4 regions of the Aliiroseovarius sp. genome follow, and region 2 is predicted to be linked to each of the others. Evidence: riboswitches for the same ligand, from Rfam matches in the RefSeq annotation. Region 2 holds a riboswitch; each other region holds the start of a gene.
The links. A riboswitch is a leader RNA that binds a small molecule or an ion and turns the genes downstream of it on or off. The one in region 2 is predicted to bind cobalamin.
Positions count from the first base shown of each region.

Region 1: it holds a riboswitch for cobalamin, as region 2 does, so the genes downstream of both, ACO07D_RS14940 (DUF4198 domain-containing protein) here and nrdH (glutaredoxin-like protein NrdH) in region 2, are expected to answer to the same signal.
Region 3: it holds a riboswitch for cobalamin, as region 2 does, so the genes downstream of both, ACO07D_RS01920 (TonB-dependent receptor plug domain-containing protein) here and nrdH (glutaredoxin-like protein NrdH) in region 2, are expected to answer to the same signal.
Region 4: it holds a riboswitch for cobalamin, as region 2 does, so the genes downstream of both, ACO07D_RS08885 (aromatic ring-hydroxylating oxygenase subunit alpha) here and nrdH (glutaredoxin-like protein NrdH) in region 2, are expected to answer to the same signal.

Region 1 covers NZ_CBDDIE010000003.1:2,838,846-2,844,121, reverse strand. The annotation lists gene ACO07D_RS14960 (energy-coupling factor ABC transporter ATP-binding protein) at 1-87, opposite strand, end outside; gene cbiQ (cobalt ECF transporter T component CbiQ) at 84-866, opposite strand; gene ACO07D_RS14950 (cobalt ABC transporter permease) at 866-1,471, opposite strand; gene cbiM (cobalt transporter CbiM) at 1,468-2,079, opposite strand; gene ACO07D_RS14940 (DUF4198 domain-containing protein) at 2,084-2,869, opposite strand; cobalamin riboswitch at 3,000-3,201, opposite strand; gene ACO07D_RS14935 (hypothetical protein) at 3,620-3,937, shown strand; gene ACO07D_RS14930 (GSCFA domain-containing protein) at 4,666-5,276, shown strand, end outside.
Region 2 covers NZ_CBDDIE010000003.1:1,914,498-1,919,773, reverse strand. The annotation lists gene ACO07D_RS10625 (DUF2189 domain-containing protein) at 1-17, opposite strand, end outside; gene ACO07D_RS10620 (DUF2189 domain-containing protein) at 460-1,323, shown strand; gene ACO07D_RS10615 (DUF2189 domain-containing protein) at 1,467-2,261, shown strand; cobalamin riboswitch at 2,518-2,708, shown strand; gene nrdH (glutaredoxin-like protein NrdH) at 2,795-3,016, shown strand; gene nrdI (class Ib ribonucleoside-diphosphate reductase assembly flavoprotein NrdI) at 3,039-3,446, shown strand; gene nrdE (class 1b ribonucleoside-diphosphate reductase subunit alpha) at 3,428-5,276, shown strand, end outside.
Region 3 covers NZ_CBDDIE010000003.1:187,861-193,136, reverse strand. The annotation lists gene ACO07D_RS01925 (hypothetical protein) at 1-880, shown strand, start outside; cobalamin riboswitch at 1,236-1,449, shown strand; gene ACO07D_RS01920 (TonB-dependent receptor plug domain-containing protein) at 1,592-3,436, shown strand; gene ACO07D_RS01915 (ABC transporter substrate-binding protein) at 3,481-4,356, shown strand; gene ACO07D_RS01910 (FecCD family ABC transporter permease) at 4,353-5,276, shown strand, end outside.
Region 4 covers NZ_CBDDIE010000003.1:1,569,916-1,575,191, forward strand. The annotation lists gene ACO07D_RS08870 (ABC transporter substrate-binding protein) at 1-7, shown strand, start outside; gene ACO07D_RS08875 (FecCD family ABC transporter permease) at 44-1,015, shown strand; gene ACO07D_RS08880 (ABC transporter ATP-binding protein) at 1,005-1,760, shown strand; cobalamin riboswitch at 1,843-2,046, shown strand; gene ACO07D_RS08885 (aromatic ring-hydroxylating oxygenase subunit alpha) at 2,129-3,382, shown strand; gene ACO07D_RS08890 (2Fe-2S iron-sulfur cluster-binding protein) at 3,388-4,467, shown strand; gene ACO07D_RS08895 (hypothetical protein) at 4,955-5,155, shown strand; gene ACO07D_RS08900 (contact-dependent growth inhibition system immunity protein) at 5,147-5,276, opposite strand, start outside.

The DNA.
Region 1 (5,276 bases), 920 kb from region 2:
GGGTTCCAGCGACAGCGATGCCCCCGAAAGAACCGGAGCATAGCCAGGGTAGGCGAAGTGGATGTCCTCCAGCATCAGAAGCGTCATGCGACTTCTACCAAGAAAAGTGCCAGGCACAGCGCGACCATACACAACGCAAAATCCCGGTCCCGACGGGCAAAACGAAACTCGCGCAGCATCAGCATCTTGCCCGAAAAGCCACGGCATTTCATCGCTTCCAGAATCCGTTCGGACCGTTCGATGGCGCGGATCAGCATCATGCCGACCAGGTAGCCAAAGCTGCGATAGGTGTGCCAGTTGGTTCCCGGACGAAAGCCACGGATCTTCATCGCGCCACGCAGCCGCAGGTATTCCTCGCGCAGCACCTCGATATAGCGAATGGTGAACATGAGCAGATGGACCAGGGTTTCCGGGCAGCGCAGCCGGTACAGCGCATGGCCCAAGGTCACCGGTTCCATGGTGCCGACCAGAACCATCAGCGCAAGGATTACCGCGTTCGCGGTCAGCGCGATCTCAACCGCTCTCCACAAGCCCTGCCAACTGGCCGGAAAGCCGAAGACGGTAAAGATCACGTCTCCCGGCATCGAAAAGGGCATCAGCACAAGCATGAAGATGATGAACCCGTCCATCATCGCCATGCGCTTGAGCGTGCGGCGCAGCGGCAGGCGCGCCATCAGCAGCAACCCGATAGAGACGGCAAAGGCCGCCAGCAAGGCCGGAATGGTGCTGAGCGCCACGGTCACGATGGCAAACAGGCAGGTCGCCAGGATACGAACCCGCGGGTCCAGTCCCCCGATCGCCCCATGGCCGCCGCCCTGCCCTGACTCGGACAGCGTCTTTGCCGGGTTTTCAAGAACATGCGCCATCAGCTTGCCAGCTTGTGTCGCGCGGCAAGATAAAAGCCGACGCCGAACAGGCCGACGATATAACCGATACCGCCCAGAATGCTCTGCAGGTCGTTCTTCTCGCGATAGACTGCGATTTCCCGACGCAGGGGGCGGATTTCATCGCGAACAACCTCGGCAATGATCAGGCGTTCCTCGTCTGACAGCGAGGCGATGGTGACCCCTGCCCCGGTTGCAGCGGGCGCGATGATTTCGGCGACCTCGACCTCAACGGCGGCGACGCCCATGATCTTGGCGACCTCATCGGCGGGCATGGTGACGTCAGCCACGTGCCCTGCGCCCATGTCGGCGCGGAAGGTGTGGGCGACCGGCTGCGTCGGAGCATACAGGAAGAAACCGTCCTCATCCGTGACGGTCCGCCCGATCTCGGCCCCATCCGGGCCAAAGACGATGACCTCCTGCCCGACGGCCATATCGCCGTTGGAAAAACCCAACTCGCCTTCGATGACGTCGCCCGAGGGAAATACACTGGCGATGACCTTGTGCGCCAGGGCGGGCACAGGGGCGCAAATCACGGCACCGAACATGGCGCAGGCCAACGTGCAGATCAAAAGACGATGTTTCACGAGGACATCCTCCTTGCAAAGAGTTCGGGCTTGACCTTGCGCGCCAACAGAACCGCGAAACCGGTCAGCACGGCTTCAACCGCCATGACCGGGATATGCGCGAAGAACACCAGCTTGGCCGCTGGCAGGAATTCATCCCCCGACAGCGCCAGTGACACGGCCACCATACCGGTCGTGGCCGCAATGGCGAAGGCCCCGCCGACACTGCCCCAGATCGCACCCTGCACCTCGCTGCCGCGTCCGATCAACCTGCCGAAAAGCATTCCCGCCAGCACTGCGGGCAACGCGATGTTCAACGTGTTGACGCCAAGAACCGTCAGCCCGCCGAAGCCAAAGAACGCGGCCTGCAACAGCAGCCCCACGAACAGCGCTGGAAAGGCGGCCCAGCCGAGCAGAAGCCCGGCCAAGCCATTCATGATCAGATGCACCGATGAGGGCCCGACAGGCACGTGGATCAAGGATGCCACGAAGAAACTGGCGGACAGCACCCCTGCGGTGGGGATGCGGTCCAGGTCCAGAGATTTCAGCCCAAGCGCAATGCCACCAGCCGCGGCGACAGCGCCACCGATGACAACAGGATTGGACAGGGCCCCATCTACGATGTGCATGGAGTTATTCCAGATCCCAGGCGCGGATCCAGATCACGGCGTCCTGGCTCAGCTCCTTGCCTTCATGTTCGGTTGCGGGGCCCGAGCCCAGCGCGGCAAAGCCCCAATAGCCCGCCTTGGGCACACCGAAGCTGAAGTAGCCGTTGTCATCCGAGATCGCCACAACAGAGCCACCGGGGAGCGGCGAGGCGGTCGGCGCAGCGGCGCCGTTGCCGTCCATCTCGGGCGTTGCGGCCATGTATTCGATCTCGATCTCGGCGCCAGCCACCGGGTTGCCTTCGCTCAGAACGCGACCGGTAAAGGTCGAACCGGCGATGATGTTGTAAGGCTTGTTCAGCGGCAGGATTTCGGTTGCCAGACCCTGCGGCTGATCCCAGTCGGTCGGTAGCTCGTTGCGGTTCAGGTAGGTCTTGGTGATCTGCTGGATATAGATATCCTCGGATTCCTCATAATAGGGCGTGGGCACGGTCACGACCACGTAATCCCCCGACCGCTTGACCGGAACCGAACCGAGAAAGGCCGGGGCGGAGTTTTCCGGGCCCTCGAAAGTGGTTTCCTGCAGCGTGTCCATCAGGTCGATTTTCTCGCCATTGTGGATCACGTAGAACTCCTCGGGCTTCTCCAGCACCATCGCGTGACCCGCTTCGAACGGGTGCCAGAAGATCAGCTTGACCGGCACGTCGCCCGGGCGCTCGATCATCGTGTCTTCGGTGTATTCCAGCAGGAAATGCGCCTGTGCCATCATCGGCAGAGTCAGCGCGGCAGTTGCAGCCAAAAGCAACTTTTTCATGAACTTACGTCCCTCTATTGTCGTGCCAACCCCGGCACGCATTTCTGTGAGGCAACAGGACGAAGGAACAGCCCACATCCTTGGGCAGATGTTCCCGACGCACACCCCGTCGCCGATTGTCAGCACCCCTCCCAAGGGCGCATATCCGGCAGGTCTCCTGACTTGCGGGTCAAAGCGACGGTCTGGCCTTCCCGGGTTGACCCCAGTGGCGTGTTCAGCCGTGCTCACCGCTTACAGTTGCGGGGGCAGCTGCAGCCTAGGTGCGCAAGGCACCGCACTGCATTCCCTTTTGCTTTCGGGACGAATCCCGAAACCGGACTGCGAATCCAAATGGCAGAGTCTTGGAAACCGGTCAACGTTATTGTGTGCGCCCTTTGCACCACGAAAAGAAGACCCTTTGCAGCAAGCGGGGCTGCCGGACGCCCTGCCCAACGCCACGGGTCGATGGTCAGGTATCCATCGTGGCGGGCCGGAGGTGCTCCATGAACGGCCGGAGCGGCATCATCGCGCGGTATTCACGCGGGAAATTGGGGCGATGCCGGGGTTGCGCTCAAGTGATCTTCGAGCAGCGAAACCAATATTCCAGCCTTCAACGCCTCGGCAACATAGTCCCGAAACGTTTGGACCAGTCCCAGCCCCTGTTTGCCCAGATCGTTCGAGGCGGCAGCGTACTGGTTACAAGGCAGCCTTTGATATCCGCGGTGAACGCGCACTCTGCAGCCTCGAAGCTCCAGGGCGCGATGCGGTCGGATGATTGGAACCGGTATCGGATGCGGTTGTGCTCCAACAGGTCGCGCGGAGTCTGCGGCCTGCCCCTCAGCTTTACCGGGGGAAAGCGCAGGCAGCCCGCGCGACGTCGAAGATCCCACCATAAAGACCGCCGACATCCATGCCGCCGCCTTCCTGTCCGCTCTGGACGGGGTGGATGCCGTCCGCATCTCCGGCCTGGGCGTCTACGCACTCTCCGGCTACATGACCGCCGCGGTGGCGGATGACGCCGCCGACACCCTGCTTCCGGGGGCCAGCACGACGGATGAGAACAACATCAGGTATCAGGCGCCCTACTAGTCCGAGGTAGACCGGGGATTGATCGCGGCCCATGACAACAAGTTCTCGGTCGCCTCGTGGAAGCCCTGGCGATGGACGGCGTGAAGGCCGGGCAATAGGGCGGGGCACAGGGACCAACTTCTACCCACCTTGGTCCTGTCGGCCCAACCGGCTCCGATGGGCAACTTGGCCCGGCCACGGACGTCGAAAGTAAGGACAACGACGCGCTCAGCCATCTTGTGAGCGTCGTTCAACGGTAGCTGTTCTTGCTCCGAGGTCCAGGCGCCGGGCACCACCAAGGGGGCTGTTGGCTGCCGTCATGGCCCTCTGGCAGGTTAACCTTGCCCAATGGAGTGTCACCTTCGCATTCCAAACGCACGTTGCGAGTTTGGGTATCAACCCGCGGTGTTGCGGTCATCTGCACGGTGTCGATAGGCAGGGCTGTCAGGTACATGTCCCGCACCGAGGTTGGACCGTTTGGGTCGTGATGACGGCACTCGGCAGTTTTCTACGTGGCTCACAGATGCGTGCCCGGCCATTGTCCATACGGGTCCAGTGATCTTCGGCGGATGAGTTATGCGCAGACACACCGATCCAAGGCCAGCTGCCGCGCAGACCGAATGGTGCCACGCCCCATTTTCCCCGTACGCTTGATGGGCGCGCGGCGCGATGAGCAGGGCTTGCTTGACTTGTGGCCTCTTTCCCACGAGAATCGTTAAAAAAATTACGAACCTGTTCGAGCAGAGATCATGAGCACCAAGAATTCAGGGAACACCGGGGCAACGGTGTTCTCCGCGCAGCCGAAGACAGCATTCTGGCGCACCGGCGTGGCTGAACCCGGGGTGTACGGGTATGAAAACCTGTACAAATCCGGCTTCCAATTGCCCGCGAATGCGCGTTTTTCCACCTACGGGTCCTGTTTCGCACAGCATATCAGCCGCGCGCTTCAGGGGCGCGGGCAGCCCTGGGTGGACGCCGAGCCCGCCCCGTCCAACTTCCCCGAACATCTGGAAGCGCGGTTCAACTACAGCATCTTCTCGTCCCGGACTGCGAATATCTACACCGCGCGCGCCCTGGAATACTGGGTCTCTCTGGCCACCACGCCAGAGCTCGCCGATACGGTCGAACTGTGGGAAGAGGACGGCCGGTGGCGCGACAGCCTGCGTCCCATGATCGAACCGGACGGGTTCGACGACGCCGAGGAATGCCGCGCCATGCTGCGCGGGACTGCGCGCGCCTTTCGCCGGTCCATCATCGACACCGATGTATTCGTCTTCACCCTGGGCCTGACCGAGGGGTTCGAGAACGCCCAATCCGGCCAGCCCTACGCGATGTGCCCGGGCACCCTGGCCGGTTCCTT
Region 2 (5,276 bases):
AGAGGGATTCGGCGCACCAGAATCCTGGTCCCGACGGACCCGCCTGCGCGGAGAATATGCATGTGTCTCATACCGTCCCTCCCGTGATGTCTCTCGGTGCGACGTCGTCTCTTCGGCGCCGCATGTTTGGCGGGCCGGTTTGGCGCCACTTTGAGGCGGCCAGTTGCTGCCGGGTTCAAACGGGCCGAATGACGCGTGGCACCAGCCCCACGCCCCTGTTGGACGTTGAGGTTTGCCCCGCCTCCCATTTGGAACAACGGACCTCATGATAGCACGTTTTAAAGCGCAGCGCGGCATTCAAATCCCGTTCACGTTCGATTGAAACCACCCCCGCGGACCGGCGTAAACATGACAGTCGGGCCTGTTTCTGCTAGACTTGAGGGGTCTTGGCACAGGTCCGATGCGGTCATCTTGCTGAGCGGCCGCGCCTGTCGCCTTCAGATGGGTGAGGAAACGCGCATGGTCAAAACAATCGGAAATCCATTCTCCTGGACCGCACGGATGTTCGGTCAGGGCGCGCAGGGTGCAGGCGAAGCGACGAAAGAGTTTGCTGGCCGGGACACTGCGCCAATCGAAATCCGTGACATTGGGGTCTCTGACCTCAAGGTCGCATTGCAAAAGGGCGCACAGGACTTCATGGCGTTCCGATCGGACGTGATCTTCATCATCGTGATGTATCCGATCATCGGCTTCCTTCTGGTCTGGTTCGCGTCGAATACCGACTTCCTGCCGCTCGTGTTCCCGCTGATCTCCGGCTTTGCCCTGGTGGGTCCGATTGCAGCCATCGGCCTATACGAGATGAGCCGACGCCACGAACGCGGAGAGGCGGTCAGTTGGCGTCACGCCTTCGACGTCCTGCGGTCGCCCTCCTTCGTTCCCATCCTCGTTCTCGGCGGCTTCCTTCTGTCGATCTTTGTGGTCTGGATGTATGTCGCATCCTGGATTTACTTCCTGACCCTGGGGCCGGAACCGCCGACCTCGATCGCGACATTCGCACGGGACATTTTCACCACAGGCGCTGGCTGGGCGATGCTGGTCAGTGGCATCGGGATCGGGTTCCTGTTTGCCGCACTGGTGCTGGCCATAAGCGTGGTGTCCTTCCCGCTTCTCATCGACCGCCACGTGGGTCTGCCCGCAGCGGTCGTGGCCTCTGTGCGGGTCACCGCGCAAAACCCCGTCGCCATTGGGGCCTGGGGCCTGGTCGTCGTGGCATTCCTGGGCATTGGCGTTCTGACGCTGTTCATCGCGATGATCATCGTATTGCCAATCCTGGGCCATGCGACCTGGCACTTGTACCGCCAGGCAATTGCCGATCGCAGATAACGCGGCAAGGCCGGTCGTCGCCCCTTGGGTCTCAGGGACCTGGACGCAACCAAGCACAGCCAGCAGGCGCCTGAACGCTCGCTTTGATCGGCGCGGTCGCAACCGTTCCGGGTCACGTTGCAGTTTAACAAGGGGAGGAACACATGGAGAAGCTTTCTGATATTCCCGAACTGAAAACCGCACACATGGGCATGTTGCGCGAGGCGCTGCGGCTCGGATGGCGCGACTTCCGCAGCGCCCCGATATTCGGCCTGATCTGCGCCGGGCTTTGCGTGGCGGCAGGGTGGGTCATGGTCTGGATAACACTGCAGACCGGGATGATCTTCTGGCTGCTGCTGGCGGCCTTTGGCTTTCCACTGATCGCCCCCTTTGCCGCCATCGGGCTTTACGAGGTGTCGCGCCGTCTGGAGCGCGGGGAGGCGCTGTCGCTTGGCGCGGTCTTCGGTGTCGTGCTGCGCCAGAGCCGCCGACAGCTGCCTTCAATCTGCATGATGGTGCTGGGCCTGTTCCTGATCTGGGTCTGGCTTGGGCACATGATCTTCGCCCTCTTCATGGGGCGCGTGACGATGGTCAATATCATGACCTCCTTCGAAGTCTTCGTGAGTCCGAATGGCGTCGCGATGCTGGGTGTCGGCATGGCCGCCGGGGCGATAATCGCCTTCCTGCTCTTTTCAATCACGGTCCTGTCGATCCCGATGCTTCTGGACCGGGAGCTGGATTTCGTGACCGCCATGGTCGCCAGTTTCTCCTATGTCATGACCAACGGCGCGGTCATGTTGACATGGGCCCTGTTCATCGGCGCCCTCACGCTGCTGGCCCTGGCGCCATGGTTCCTGGGGCTGTTCATCGTACTGCCCCTGCTTGGGCATGCCAGCTGGCACCTCTACAGCCAGATTGCGTCGATACAAACACAGGCTACGGGCGCGGTGCAGGCCTGACCCGCCCCTGTGGCATCAGGATGCGGGGCACTTCCGGTTGTAGCGAACGGCGCAACAATTGTGCTTGCCAGACTGCTCTTGGCAAGGGCTCTCCGTACAACACGCTCAGCCAACCTATGACCACATCTGCAATAAGGTGAGGCTCACAACCAGGACCGACAGCCGGGAAGGACTCTGCACAGTACCCGGACCTGCATGAAGACAAGAAAATAGCAGCCAGAATATTCCATATATTGACAGTAGTCGCCTTTCGACCCCAATATCATGTTGCTTCGGTTCCTTCGATTCTGATCGAGGGCTAAGAGGGAAACCGGTGAAAATCCGGTACTGCCCCCGCAACTGTAAGTGGATAGCAAGGCCGATCACGCCACTGAAAGCACGCTTTCGGGAAGGCCGGTCAAGCGAGAATCCGCGAGTCAGGAGACCTGCCGCGAGCGCGAAAATATGACCACGAACGGAGGGTTCGGGGGCGTGTTCAGGGAGGTTTCCCGGCACTGCGTCCTCGAGTTTGCCAATAAAAGGACAGAGGACAGATGAGCATCATCGTTTATTCCAAACCCGCTTGCGTGCAATGCACCGCCACCACCCGCGCACTGGATGCGAAAGGTGTCGATTACGACGTGGTGGACCTGACGCAGGATGATGATGCGCTGTCTCATGTGACCGAACTGGGCTACCGCCAAGCCCCTGTTGTGGTGGCCGGTGGCGACCACTGGTCGGGCTTTCGCCCGGACATGATCGCCCAGCTGGCCTGAGGTGGGCGGCCAAGCCCCGGCGCTGGTCTATTACTCTTCAAGTTCGGGCAATACCGAACGGTTCGTGACGCGGCTGGGATGGTCTGCCGCGCGCATTCCGATTGACCCTGACGCGCCCACGCCCGCCCCGGAAGGCCCGTTCGTTCTGATCTGTCCGACCTATGCGGACGGTGAAGGGCGGGGGGCGGTCCCGAAACAGGTGATCCGTTTCCTGAACGATCCTGCCACCCGCGCGCGTCTGGTGGGCGTGATCGCGACCGGCAACCGAAACTTCGGTGCGACCTACGCCCTGTCGGGTCGCATCATCGCAAAGAAATGCCAGGTGCCGCAGCTCTATTCCTTCGAGCTTGCGGGCACCGAAACCGACATCGCCCGCGTGCGCGAGGGCCTGACCAAACTGGGGGAAAACCTATGCTCGACAGCGACCTGAACACGCTGGATTACCACGCGCTGAACGCGATGCTGAACCTCTATGATGGGGACGGCAAGATCCGTTTCGACGCCGACCGCATGGCCGCGCGACAGTATTTCCTGCAGCATGTGAACCAGAACACCGTGTTCTTCCATTCGCTGGATGAGAAACTGGGATATCTGGTCGAGGAAGGTTATTACGAAGACGCGGTTCTGGACCAATATTCCAAGAACTTCATGCGCAAGATCTGGGAAGCGGCCTATGCCAAGAAATTCCGTTTCCCGACCTTCCTGGGCGCCTTCAAGTATTACACGTCCTACACGCTGAAGACCCGCGACGGGCAGCGCTATCTGGAGCGCTATGAAGACCGCGTCGTGATGACCGCGCTGTGCCTGGCGCGTGGGGACGAAGACCTTGCCATGTCCTTCATGGACGAGATGCTGTCGGGCCGGTTCCAGCCCGCGACGCCCACCTTCCTGAACGCAGGCAAAGCGTCACGCGGCGAGCTGATTTCCTGCTTCCTGCTTCGGTTGGAAGACAACATGGAAAGCATCGGGCGGGGCATCAACTCGGCGCTGCAGCTGTCCAAGCGCGGCGGCGGCGTGGCGCTTCTGCTCACGAACATTCGTGAGCACGGCGCACCGATCAAAGGGATCGAGAACCAATCCTCCGGCGTCATTCCGGTGATGAAGCTTCTGGAAGACAGCTTTTCCTACGCCAACCAGCTGGGCGCGCGCCAGGGCGCAGGCGCAGTCTATCTGAACGCCCACCACCCTGACATCATGCGCTTTCTGGACACCAAGCGCGAAAACGCCGACGAAAAAATCCGCATCAAGACACTGAGCCTGGGCGTGGTGATCCCGGATGTCACCTTCGAACTGGCCAAGAAGAACGCGGACATGTACCTGTTCTCGCCCCATGACGTGGAGCGGGTCTATGGCGTGCCCTTCTCGGAAATCTCGGTCTCGGAAAAGTATCACGAAATGGTCGAGGACAAGCGCATTCGCAAGTCCAAGGTGAACGCGCGCGCCTTCTTCCAGACGATCGCGGAAATCCAGTTCGAGAGCGGCTACCCCTACGTGATGTTCGAGGACACAGTGAACCGCATGAACCCGGTGGACGGGCGCATCAACATGTCGAACCTGTGTTCGGAAATCCTGCAGGTGAACACGGCATCCGAGTTCAATGACGACCTGAGTTATGCCCACCTGGGCACGGATATCTCCTGCAACCTGGGATCGCTGAACATCGCCAAGACCATGGATGGCAAGGATCTGGGCCAGACCGTGGGGGCGGCGATCCGGTCGCTGACGGCGGTGTCGGAAATGTCGGCGATCGACAGCGTGCCGTCCGTGCGGCGCGGCAATGACGAAAGCCACGCGGTCGGGCTGGGGCAGATGAACCTGCATGGGTATCTGGCACGCGAACGGGTGCATTATGGCAGTCCAGAGGGGGTGGAATTCACCTCCGTCTACTTCGCTGCCGTAGCCTTTCACGCGATCCGTACCTCCTGTGAGTTGGCACAGGAGAAGGGTGAGGCGTTCAAGGGGTTCGAGAAATCCGACTATGCCTCCGGCACCTTCTTCGACAAGTACACCACCCGCGACTGGCTGCCCGAAAGCGAGACCGTCCAGCATCTGTTTGACGGGGTCGACCTGCCGACCCGCGCCGATTGGGCGTCGCTGAAGGCGGACGTGATGAAACACGGGATCTATAACCGCAACCTGCAGGCGGTGCCTCCGACCGGGTCGATCAGCTATATCAACAACTCGACCAGCTCGATCCACCCGATCGTGTCGAAGATCGAAATCCGCAAGGAAGGCAAGATCGGCCGCGTCTATTACCCGG
Region 3 (5,276 bases), 1.7 Mb from region 2:
AGCTCGGTTTGGCGTCTTCTTCGAGTGGCTTCGCAATCGCGAAGATGATCCTGCCTTCGATGCAATCCGCGATCCAGTTCGGCAGTTCATTTTCGATACCTATCCCGTTCAGAAAGATGCATTGGTCCTCGGCGTCAAAAACCCAAGACGAAAGCTCCACACACACCGATCGCTTTCTAAAGAACGTCGGCTGGATTTCACCAAAACGGGTCATGCCCTCCTTCAGCGTGGCGATGTCCGGAAGAACGACAGCAACAGCTTCGAACTGCTGCGATACGTACCATCAAATGTGGCTGATGAGATTGCACATGAGTTGAATAGGGTGTTCACGGCCGAGCGGACGGCGAAAAAGCTCGGTGTGACACGTGCAACCCTTTCCCAGCTTTCTCAAAACAGGCTCATTCAGCCTCACTTCAAACATCGAGGCGCGGTCCCTGGTTTCCATAGCAACGAGATTTGGCGCTTTGCCACTTCCGTGACCAAAGGATGGGTGCCTTTTCTCGGCAACAAGTCAGCGGCCAAATGGGTATCTTTTCAAGATGCCGCCAAGCGATGCAAATGCGCTACTTGGCAAGTGCTTGGCATGGTCATCCCCTACGGTTTGCCGGTGACCAACCCGGATCGGAAAAAGAAGCTGCTCTCCGACCACATCACCTGCCCAAGGGCTTTGGCCAGGAAATATGATGAAGTCGAAAGGAACGCAGTCACCTTTCTGAAAGCGGGCAATATGTTGGGGTGTAATACAGCTCAGGTCGAAGAGCTCGTCGTGCGAGGTCTACTCACGGAGACACCCGCGTTTGCGATCCGGTCGAGAAAGAAATACCGGACCGTCGAACTGGCGGGTGTCCACTCCCTGCTAAACGGTGATCAGCAAATCTGACTGTCTGAGGGGGACGAGCGGGTGCTGCTCTGGCCACTTTTTTCGACTTCCCAGTGGAAGAACTTTCCTGAGTCAAAGGAAGAAACGCCAGCCTTTTTCGCAATCCGATGTCGGATTGCCCAATGAAATAAGGGACTCCGGTGGAAGGGTTATGGTGAGTCACCCACCCTTGGCAGTTCGAAGAAAGGTTCCGTTGGCGGCGGCCTTTTACGTTGATCGGTGCAAAGACAGGATTGTTTTTAACTCCGAGCCACCGTTTCTTTTCTTAAATCTCAGAAGCGGTGTTTCCGCGTCCCATGAAAAATTTTCTTTCCAGCATGCTTTAAGAATTCTTTACAAAACGTCTTCCTCGTACTACCTCCGATTCCGCTTCGGTCCTGTCGGCATGCCGGTGGGATAATAGGGAACACGGTGAGGTGTAGCCATCAGGCGCCAATTCCGTGACTGCCCCCGCAACTGTAAGCGGAGAGCGAGGCCGGACAAAGCCACTGTGCCGCCAAGCGGTGCGGGAAGGCCCGGCCAAGCTGCGACCCGCGAGTCAGGAGACCTGCCGAGGTGATCACCCAATCCGTACGCGGGGTGCGTGCGAGATTACGGTCTGTCCGTCGTGGTGACATTTTCGCCGCGGCCGGACTCCAAGATCTTCGACCGCAAAAATGGACTACTGCCCGCCCGCGAAACGAGGCGAGGCAATTCAGAGGGACGTGGCCAATGCTTGCCCGTATTCTTTCCACGACCGCGTTTGTCAGCGCGGTCTCCACGCCTGCGATCGCGCAGGATTACACCGATCTCGGCACCATTATCGTCTCTGGCGACCTTACGCTGTCTGCGAACCGCGGCGAGACCACCAAGACCGAGCGTAGCGGCTCTACGGTCGAAATTGTCACCCGTGAAGATCTTGAAGAAGCCGGCGACATTCAGGTCGCTGATTATCTTGCCACGCTTCCCGGTCTCAGCGTGACGGGCAACGGTGGCATCGGTTCGACCACCAGCCTGCGCATTCGTGGTTCATCCGGGCGCTATATCGGGGTTTACGTTGACGGTATCGACGTGAACGACCCGTCCGCCCCGCAGATTGCGTTTGATTTCGGAGGGTTGACCACGGACGATATCACTCGGATCGAAGTGCTTAAGGGCGCGCAGTCCGCCCTCTATGGTTCCGAAGCCATTGCTGGTGTCATCAATATCACCACGAACCGGGCCACCGAGCCGGGTCTGCACCACAACCTTGCGGCGGAATACGGCTCGCACAACACCGCACGGCTGTCGTACAACATGAGCTATCTTGGCGATTACGGCAGCTTCGCCGCCACGCTGAGCCACATTCGCACCGATGGAATTTCGGCCGCGGACGAGAACGCAGGCAACACCGAGGACGACGGCCACGAGGCCACCCGCCTGAGCTTCTCGGGTGAGTATGCGGTTTCGGACACGGTCACCATCGGCGGCTCGGGTTTCTGGCAGACCTCGGAAACCGAGTACGACGAATATAGCGGTGGCCCGGTGGACGGTGTGTCTCCGGACGAGCTGTCGGAAAGCGACCAATTCGGTTTGCGCGGCTTCGTGCGTGTCGAAGGTGGCGCGGTCGAGCATGAGTTCTCGCTGCAGTATTACCAGAACGACAGGCTTTCCTCCGGCACCAACGCCTGGGGGCCCTTCGCCTATGACTATCTGGGGGAGCGGATCGGGCTGGCTTATCAAGGTCAAGCCGAGCTGACCAACGCCACGCTAACCTTCGGGCTGGACGCGACGCGCGAGTCTTATGAAAGCGGCGTGCAAAACGGTGAACATGACATGCTGGGGGCCTGGGTTCAGGCCGATTGGCACCTGTCGGAGCAAGTTGAGTTGGTGACTGTCCTGCGTCACGACGATCATTCGGACTTTGGCGGCAAGACCACCGGCCGCGTGTCGCTGGCCTGGCTGCCCACGCCGGATATCACGGTCCGGGCCGCGGTGGGTACCGGGTTCCGTACGCCGTCGCTGTTCGAGCTCTTCTCGTCACCCTATGGCAATGCGGCGCTGCAGCCGGAAACCTCGGTCAGCTATGAGCTGGGTATCGAAAAGCGTTTTGACGGTGGTGAAGTTTCGGCCACCTTGTTCAGGACCGAGATCACCGACCTGATCGCTTGGTCGCCCACTGGCTACACGCAGACACCGGGGACCGGATGGGCCCAGGGGGTCGAGCTTGCCGCGGCCTTCAAGCTGTCCGACAGCCTGGATATGACGGCATCCTACACCTATACCGACAGCGAGAACGCTGCGACAGGTATGCGGCTGGCCCGGGTGCCGATGCACACGGCTGCCGTCCGCCTGAATGCCGAGGTGACGGATCGTTTGTCGACGGGCCTTGCAGTCAAGCATGTCGCCGGTCTGAACGATACGACCGGACCGCTGGCGGACTATACCGTGGTGGATGCTACGGTGACCTATGATGTTTCCGACAGCGCCGAGCTTTACCTGCGCGCCGAGAACCTGTTTGACGAGGAATATCAGACCGTCACGGGTTACGGCACGCCGGATCGCTCGTTCTACTTCGGCGCGCGGATGCAGTTCTGAGACTGGATCGTGCCATTATGAAGATCGGCTCTCACGCAATGGCCATGACTGCGATCGTGGTTATGGCCGCCACGTTCACCCTGGCTGGGCTTGTCCCCGGCCAGGGCATTCGCGCGGCCAGTGCGGCTGATCTGGCACTGTCGAGCCAACCGCCGCGTCGAGTTGTGTCGATGAACCTTTGCACCGACCAACTTGCGATGATGCTGGCCGCCCCCGGCCAGCTCCTGTCCGTTTCCTACCTGTCCTTTGACCCGCGTGGGTCCGCGATGGCCGGGGAGGCGCAGAAATACGTTCCCAACCATGGCCTTGCCGAAGAGATCTACCTGCTCGACCCCGACCTGGTGATCGCGGGCCGGTTCTCGACCCGAGCGACCGTTTCGATGCTGCGCCGTCTGGGTCTGCCGGTTGTGGTGATGGACCCTGCCTATTCCCTGTCTGAGGTTCGCGACCGTATCACCGAAATGGGTGAGGTTCTGCACCGCCAGGATGCTGCCACCGAGATGGCCGCGCAGTATGACCGCGATCTCGCCACGCTGGCTGCGCGCGCGCCGGAGGTCCACCCGCTGGCCGCGCTTTACTACGCGAATGGCTATACCTCGGGCGACCGCACCCTGGCCGGTCAAATCCTGAGCACCGCCGGGTTTCGCAATGCCGCCGTCGAAGCGGGCCTGCCCATGGGCGGGATATTCCCGCTGGAGATGCTGGCCATGTCCGATCCTGATGCCTTGATCACCGGTCGCCGCTATCCCGGCGCCTCACGATCCGAAGAAATTCTGGATCACCCTGTCGTGCAGGCGCTCGCCTCGAACCGAATGCAGGGCAGTGTGACCGACCGCGACTGGATCTGTGGTTCGCCCCATGTGCTGCGTGCCATTGCCGGGCTGGTTGCGTTGCATGATGTCCCGGAGGACAGCCAATGACCCGCCTTCTTCTGATCCTTGTTCCCTTGCTTGTGGCGCTGTTGGTCGCGGCGCTGCTGTTTGGTCCAGCGGGCGTGCCGATGGGCAAGAGCCTGCATGCGCTGTTTGTCGATACCGGTACCCCTCTGACACTGGTGATGCGCGAGATCCGCCTGCCGCGCGCGCTCTTGGCTGCGTTGGTCGGGGCAGGGTTGGGCCTGTCGGGCGCGGCGATGCAGGGGTACCTGCGCAACCCGCTGGCCGATCCGGGTCTGATTGGTGTGTCCGGGTCTGCAGCCTTGGGCGCGGTCCTGGCGATCCAGACCGGGTTTGCAGGTGTGATTGCGCTGGGTCTGCCCCTGGCCGCGCTGGGCGGCGCGCTGATCGGTGTCTTTCTGGTCCTTTTGCTGGCCGGTCCGCGCGGGGCGTCGATCACGTTGATCCTGGCGGGGGTCGCGGTCTCGTCGCTGGCCGGTGCGCTGACCTCTTTGGTCCTGAACCTGTCGCCGAACCCTTTCGCCGCGAATGAAATCATCTTCTGGATGATGGGCTCGCTGGCCGACCGATCCCTGGATCACCTGTGGCTGGCGCTACCCTTCTTCGTGCTGGGGGCGCTTTTGCTGCTGGGACTTGGTCGGGGCCTGGATGCGTTGACCTTGGGCGAGGATGCGGCCGAGGCGATGGGCATCAACCTCACCCGCCTGCGGCTTCTGTTGGTCTTAGGCGTGGCCTCCATCGTGGGCTCCGCCACCGCCGTTGCGGGCGCCATCGGTTTCATCGGCCTTGTTGTGCCCCACATTCTGCGCCCCTTCGTGAAGGCCCGGCCCTCGGCCCTTTTGTGGAGTTCGGCCCTGGGTGGCGCGATCCTTCTGCTAGCCGCCGATATCGCGGTGCGGGTGGTGCTGCCCGCGCGGGATCTGAAGCTGGGGGTCGTGACAGCC
Region 4 (5,276 bases), 340 kb from region 2:
CGAGTAGATGCAAGCCCGGTTTCTGGTCCTGTTTCCCACGGCAATGGTCGCGATGGTGCTTGTCGCCGTTGCGGGCATTCTTTGGGGCACCGCAGATATCAGTTGGTCGGATCGCTTTGCCATCCTGATCCGCAGCGAAGGTGCCCCGCGTGGCCTGTCATTGATCGTCTGGCAATGGCGGATTCCCCGGGTGTTGGCGGTTGGGCTGATCGGGGCCGGGCTTGCTCTTGTCGGAGCGTTGATGCAAACGGCGCTGCGCAACCCGATGGCGGACCCTTACCTTATGGGCCTGTCCTCCGGTGCCTCTGCGGCAGCGGTGGCAGCGATCATCTGGTTGCCGACATCAGTAACCGAAACGCTGGGCGTTCCGGTGATTGCCTTCGCCGGTGCCGCCGTGGCGTTCCTGATGACACTGGGCCTGTCCCAGCAACGCGGGCACCAGCTTGATCCCCTGGTTGTCATACTGGCCGGCGTGGCCGTTTCCCTGATGTTTCAGTCAGTGACGGCCTTTTTCCTCTATGTTGGTGATCCGCATGTCACCCGCAACGCTCTGGGCTGGCTCATGGGCACGGCGGCAGGCACCGAATGGTCCGAGCTTCCGATGCTGGTTTTCTCGCTTGCAGTGATCGCGAGCCTGTTTTTGATGCGGGCGGATGCGCTGGATGCAACACTGCTGGGTGAAGAACGCGCTCAGGCTCTGGGTATTCGAACCGGGCGTCTACGCGTGATGATATTCGTTGCCACGGTTGTCCTGACTGGACTGGCTGTTTCCGTGGCCGGGATTGTTGGCTTTATAGGTCTGATCATCCCGCACATGGCGCGGCTGCTGGTCGGTGCACGGCACAAGGTATTGTTGCCTTTGTCGATGGTTCTGGGTGCCCTTGTTCTGATTGCTGTTGATCTGCTGTGCCGGGTCCTTCTGGCACCGCAGGAACTGCCGCTTGGTGTCTTGCTGGCGTTGTTTGCAGCGCCGCCTTTCATCTTCATTTTGCGGGGATTGCGTCGTGCCGTCTGATCTCGCTCTGGAAATCCGCGATCTGTCGGTCGAAGTGGGCGGTCGGCCCTATGTGCGCGGCGTCTCTTTGACCATCCCGCAGGGCGAAATCCACTGTTTGCTGGGGCCGAACGGTGCCGGCAAGACAACCGTTTTGCGCACGATCTACCGTGCCGAGCGCCCAAGCGCAGGCGAGATCATCGCAGACGGCCGCAGCATAGATGACTATGCCCATCACGAATGGGCGCGCAAAGCAGGGGCGCTGGTGCAAAGTTCGGGGCTGCTGGCCGGGCTGACCCCGGCAGACATCGTCGAAATCGGCCTGTCCGTTCTGGGCCTGAACGGGCACGAGCTGACCGGACGCAGGGATGACGCTTTGGACCTGGTCGGGTTGAGCCAAAAGCGAAACCAGCCTGCCGATCATCTGTCGGGGGGCGAACTGCAACGGTGTTACTTTGCCCAGCTGCTGGCCTGCGATCCAGAGATTTACATTCTTGACGAGCCGACCAACCATCTTGATCTGCACTATCAACTCGTACTGCTGAACGAAGTCAGGCGGCGGGGCCGAACGGTATTGATGACACTCCACGACCTCAATCTGGTCGCGCGGTACTGCGATCATATCCATTTGATGAATGGCGGGAAAATCGTCGATCAGGGCAAGCCGTCAAATGTTCTGACGCGCCGGAACCTGAGGGCGCATTTTCTGGTCGACGCCTACCTCGACTCGCAGTCCCTGGTGATTAACGGCCCGGTTGCGACGTGATCGAAATCCGACCTCCGCGCAGACCCATGTCTGTTTTGGAACCGGAATTGTCGCATGTATTTCATCGCCTAAGCGGGGCTGAACTATTCTGTGCCTGTGAGGTGCCGCTGTTTGATTCTGAAACAGCGGAGAATTGGGAAGCCGGTGTAATTCCGGCACTGCCCCCGCAACGGTAACGAAGGTCAGGTTCGGCAATCAGCCACTGGGAAGAGGATCCCGGGAAGGTGCCGACACCGGGCGCAAGCCCCTTCCAAGTCCGGAAACCAGCCTCGCAGATATGTCAAACCGCGGGTGGCGGTGGGGGCAACCGGTTCGGACGTGATCCTCGCGCGTCTCCGGACGGTTCTCCGGTGTCACCTGCCCAAACAATGCCGCGGGGCGCGGCAGGAGAGCCGGAAGTGAATACCATTCAAAACCTGTTGGCGCGCCGAAACCCGGCACATGCCCTGGAACAAGCGTTTTATACCGATCCCGGGATTTTTCAGACCGACCTTGAAACCATCCACTATCGCGACTGGCTGTTTGCTATCCCGGCCTGTGAATTGGAGAAGCCCGGCAGCTATGTCACCTATAACGTCGGCGCTTATCGCGTGATTATCGTCCGGGGAGCAGACAATCAGATCCGGGCGTTTCACAACACCTGCCGTCATCGCGGGTCGGTCATCTGCAAGGCGGCGAAAGGCCATGCCCCGAAGCTGGTCTGCCCTTATCATCAATGGACCTATGAACTGGACGGCTCGCTGCTGTGGGCCCGCGACATGGGGCCGGATTTCGACCCCAGCCAACACGGGCTTAAGACCATGCATTGCCGTGAACTGGCCGGGCTGGTCTATATCTGTCTGGCAGATGAAGCGCCCGATTTCGACAGTTTCGCCACAATAGCGCGCCCTTATCTGGAGCCGCACGGTCTGGGCAATGCCAAGGTGGCGTTCGAAAGCTCGATCATCGAAATGGGCAACTGGAAACTGGTCTGGGAGAACAACCGGGAATGTTATCACTGCGGCGGCAATCACCCGGCGTTGTGCCGCACCTTCCCGGATGACCCAGCGATCACCGGCATCGAAGGCGGCGAAACTCCGGCCCATATGCAGGCCCATTTCGACCGGTGCGAGGCTGCAGGACTGCCATCGCAGTTCTACCTGAATAACGACGGACAGTATCGTCTGGCGCGGATGCCCCTGAAGGAAGGCGCGGAAAGCTATACCATGGACGGCAAATCCGCCGTGCGGCGCTGGCTGGGCCGGTCGCCATTCGCCGATGCCGGGGCTTTGTTGAAATTCCACTACCCGACCACCTGGAACCATTTCCTTGCGGATCACTCCATTGTCTTCCGCGTCACCCCGATCAGCCCAACGGAAACCGAGGTCACCACGAAATGGCTGGTCCACAAGGACGCGGTGGAAGGTGTCGATTATGATCTGAAACGCCTGACCGAGGTCTGGGTTGCCACCAATGACGAAGACCGCCGGGTCGTTGAGGATAATCAGCAAGGCATCAACAGCCCCGCTTATACCCCCGGGCCATATTCAGCGACCCAGGAATCCGGTGTGCTTCAATTCGTTGATTGGTATTGCACCACGCTGGCGGATCGTTTGGCCCCTGGCATCATGGCTGCGGAGTGACGGCGATGAAAGACCTCAGCTCAGCCGCCGCCATCTGGCAGGACAATGAAATGCTGGAATGCGTCTCGGTTGTCCCCGAGATGCCAAATACCGCCAGCTTTACGTTTCGGGCTCCTTCGGGCGCCTTGTTCGCGTACCTTCCCGGACAGTTTCTGACCTTGGAAATCCCGGCTCCGGGCCAGCCGGGCGGGGTGGTGCATCGCACCTACACGATCTCGTCCTCGCCGTCGCGGCCCAGATCGATCACGATCACGGCCAAGGCGCAGCCGGACAGTATCGGCACGCGCTGGATGCTGGACAATCTGCAGCCCGGTATGCGGATCAAGGTCATCGGGCCCGCAGGGCTGTTCACCAATGCCGAAAGCGACGCAGGTAAATACCTGTTCATTTCCGCTGGTTCGGGCATCACACCAATGATGTCGATGACGACCTGCATGTGGGACGAAGGCCGCGATCTGGACATTGTCTTCATCAACTGTGCCAAACGGCCTTCGGAAATCATCTTCCGCCAGCGATTGGAGCAGATGGCCAGCCGGACGCACGGGTTGGACCTGAAGTTTGTTGTCGAAGAACCTGACCCGTACCGCCCCTGGACCGGTTATCAGGGCCAGTTCAACCAGCTGATGCTGGGCCTGATGGCTCCCGATTACCTGGACCGCGAGGTTTATTGCTGTGGACCCGAGCCCTTTATGCAGGCGGTGCGCGATGCCCTGACCGGCCTGGGGTTTGATATGGGTCGTTACTATCAGGAGAGCTTTGGCGCGCCTGTGGAAACCGAAGCAGATCAGCCGGATCTGGACGACGTTGTCCCGGATGATGACAGCAACGCGGAAATCCTGTTCGCCAGCTCCGGTGTAACGGCCAAAGTGGCCGAGACCGACACGGTTCTGGCCGCCGCACGGTCGGTTGGTCTGAATATCCCGTCGGGCTGTACCTTCGGTGTTTGCGGTACCTGCAAGGTTAAGAAGACTTCTGGTGAAGTTCACATGGTCCACAATGGCGGCATCTCGGAAGACGATATCGAGGCAGGCTACATTCTGGCCTGTTGTTCCAATCCAATTGGTAAGGTCGCAGTCGAAGTTTGAAAGCATGGTGAGCATCGGGACGCCCTTACCAATTTTGTTACAAATAGTTGGGAGCTTCGGCCTTCGGCTATGGCCGCGACGATTATGCTTTAGAGATAGTTACAGACATATTTTGAGAAGAGAGCCGACAGCGACTGAACGACGGCTCAGCGCTGGAAAGCGAGCATTGGCCGATTGCCAACGAAGGTTCGGTTTGTCCGCTCCACGATGGTCGATCCTAATCGCGGCGAAAGCGGGGTTTAAATTTCGAGCCTCAGACCGAATTTCAACGACCGCTCTGGCGAAGATCGCCGCGCTGCCAAATTCCCGGTGCCGCAGGTGCGAAGGTTTTCTGCGTGAGCGAAAGCGGCGTGCGCAAAAGGCGGCAAATCCCGCTTTGTCGTCGTAGAGTTGGGCTGACGCCAAGGTCCGCTTAGGGCTGCCTACGGTCATCCGTACCAGGTGCCGCGAACGGCAGCCGGGAGCCCACACCGGAAGTGTCAAAATCTTGCTGCGCGCGCTCGCAGCGCCGGTTTTTCTGCAATGGCCTAAAATTTTACGCTGCCTTGCAAAAGGGATAGCAGCCGTTGATGAATTGCGCAGCAAATCTGAAACCATGAATTGGAAAGGTGCGGACTTTAGTGAGCTTTCGCCGCAGCTGCGCCAAGGTCTGCTTTGGCTGGCGTCTCGCCTTCAGAACCTACGCTGAACGGCTGATGTCCAGTGCGTCCAGAATGGCCTTGCCGAACGCTTCGTCCGACACGTCTTCCGGCAAGACCGTATCTTCATGGCCGCGAATGCCCTCCCAACTGGAACGCCCGCGATAGCGC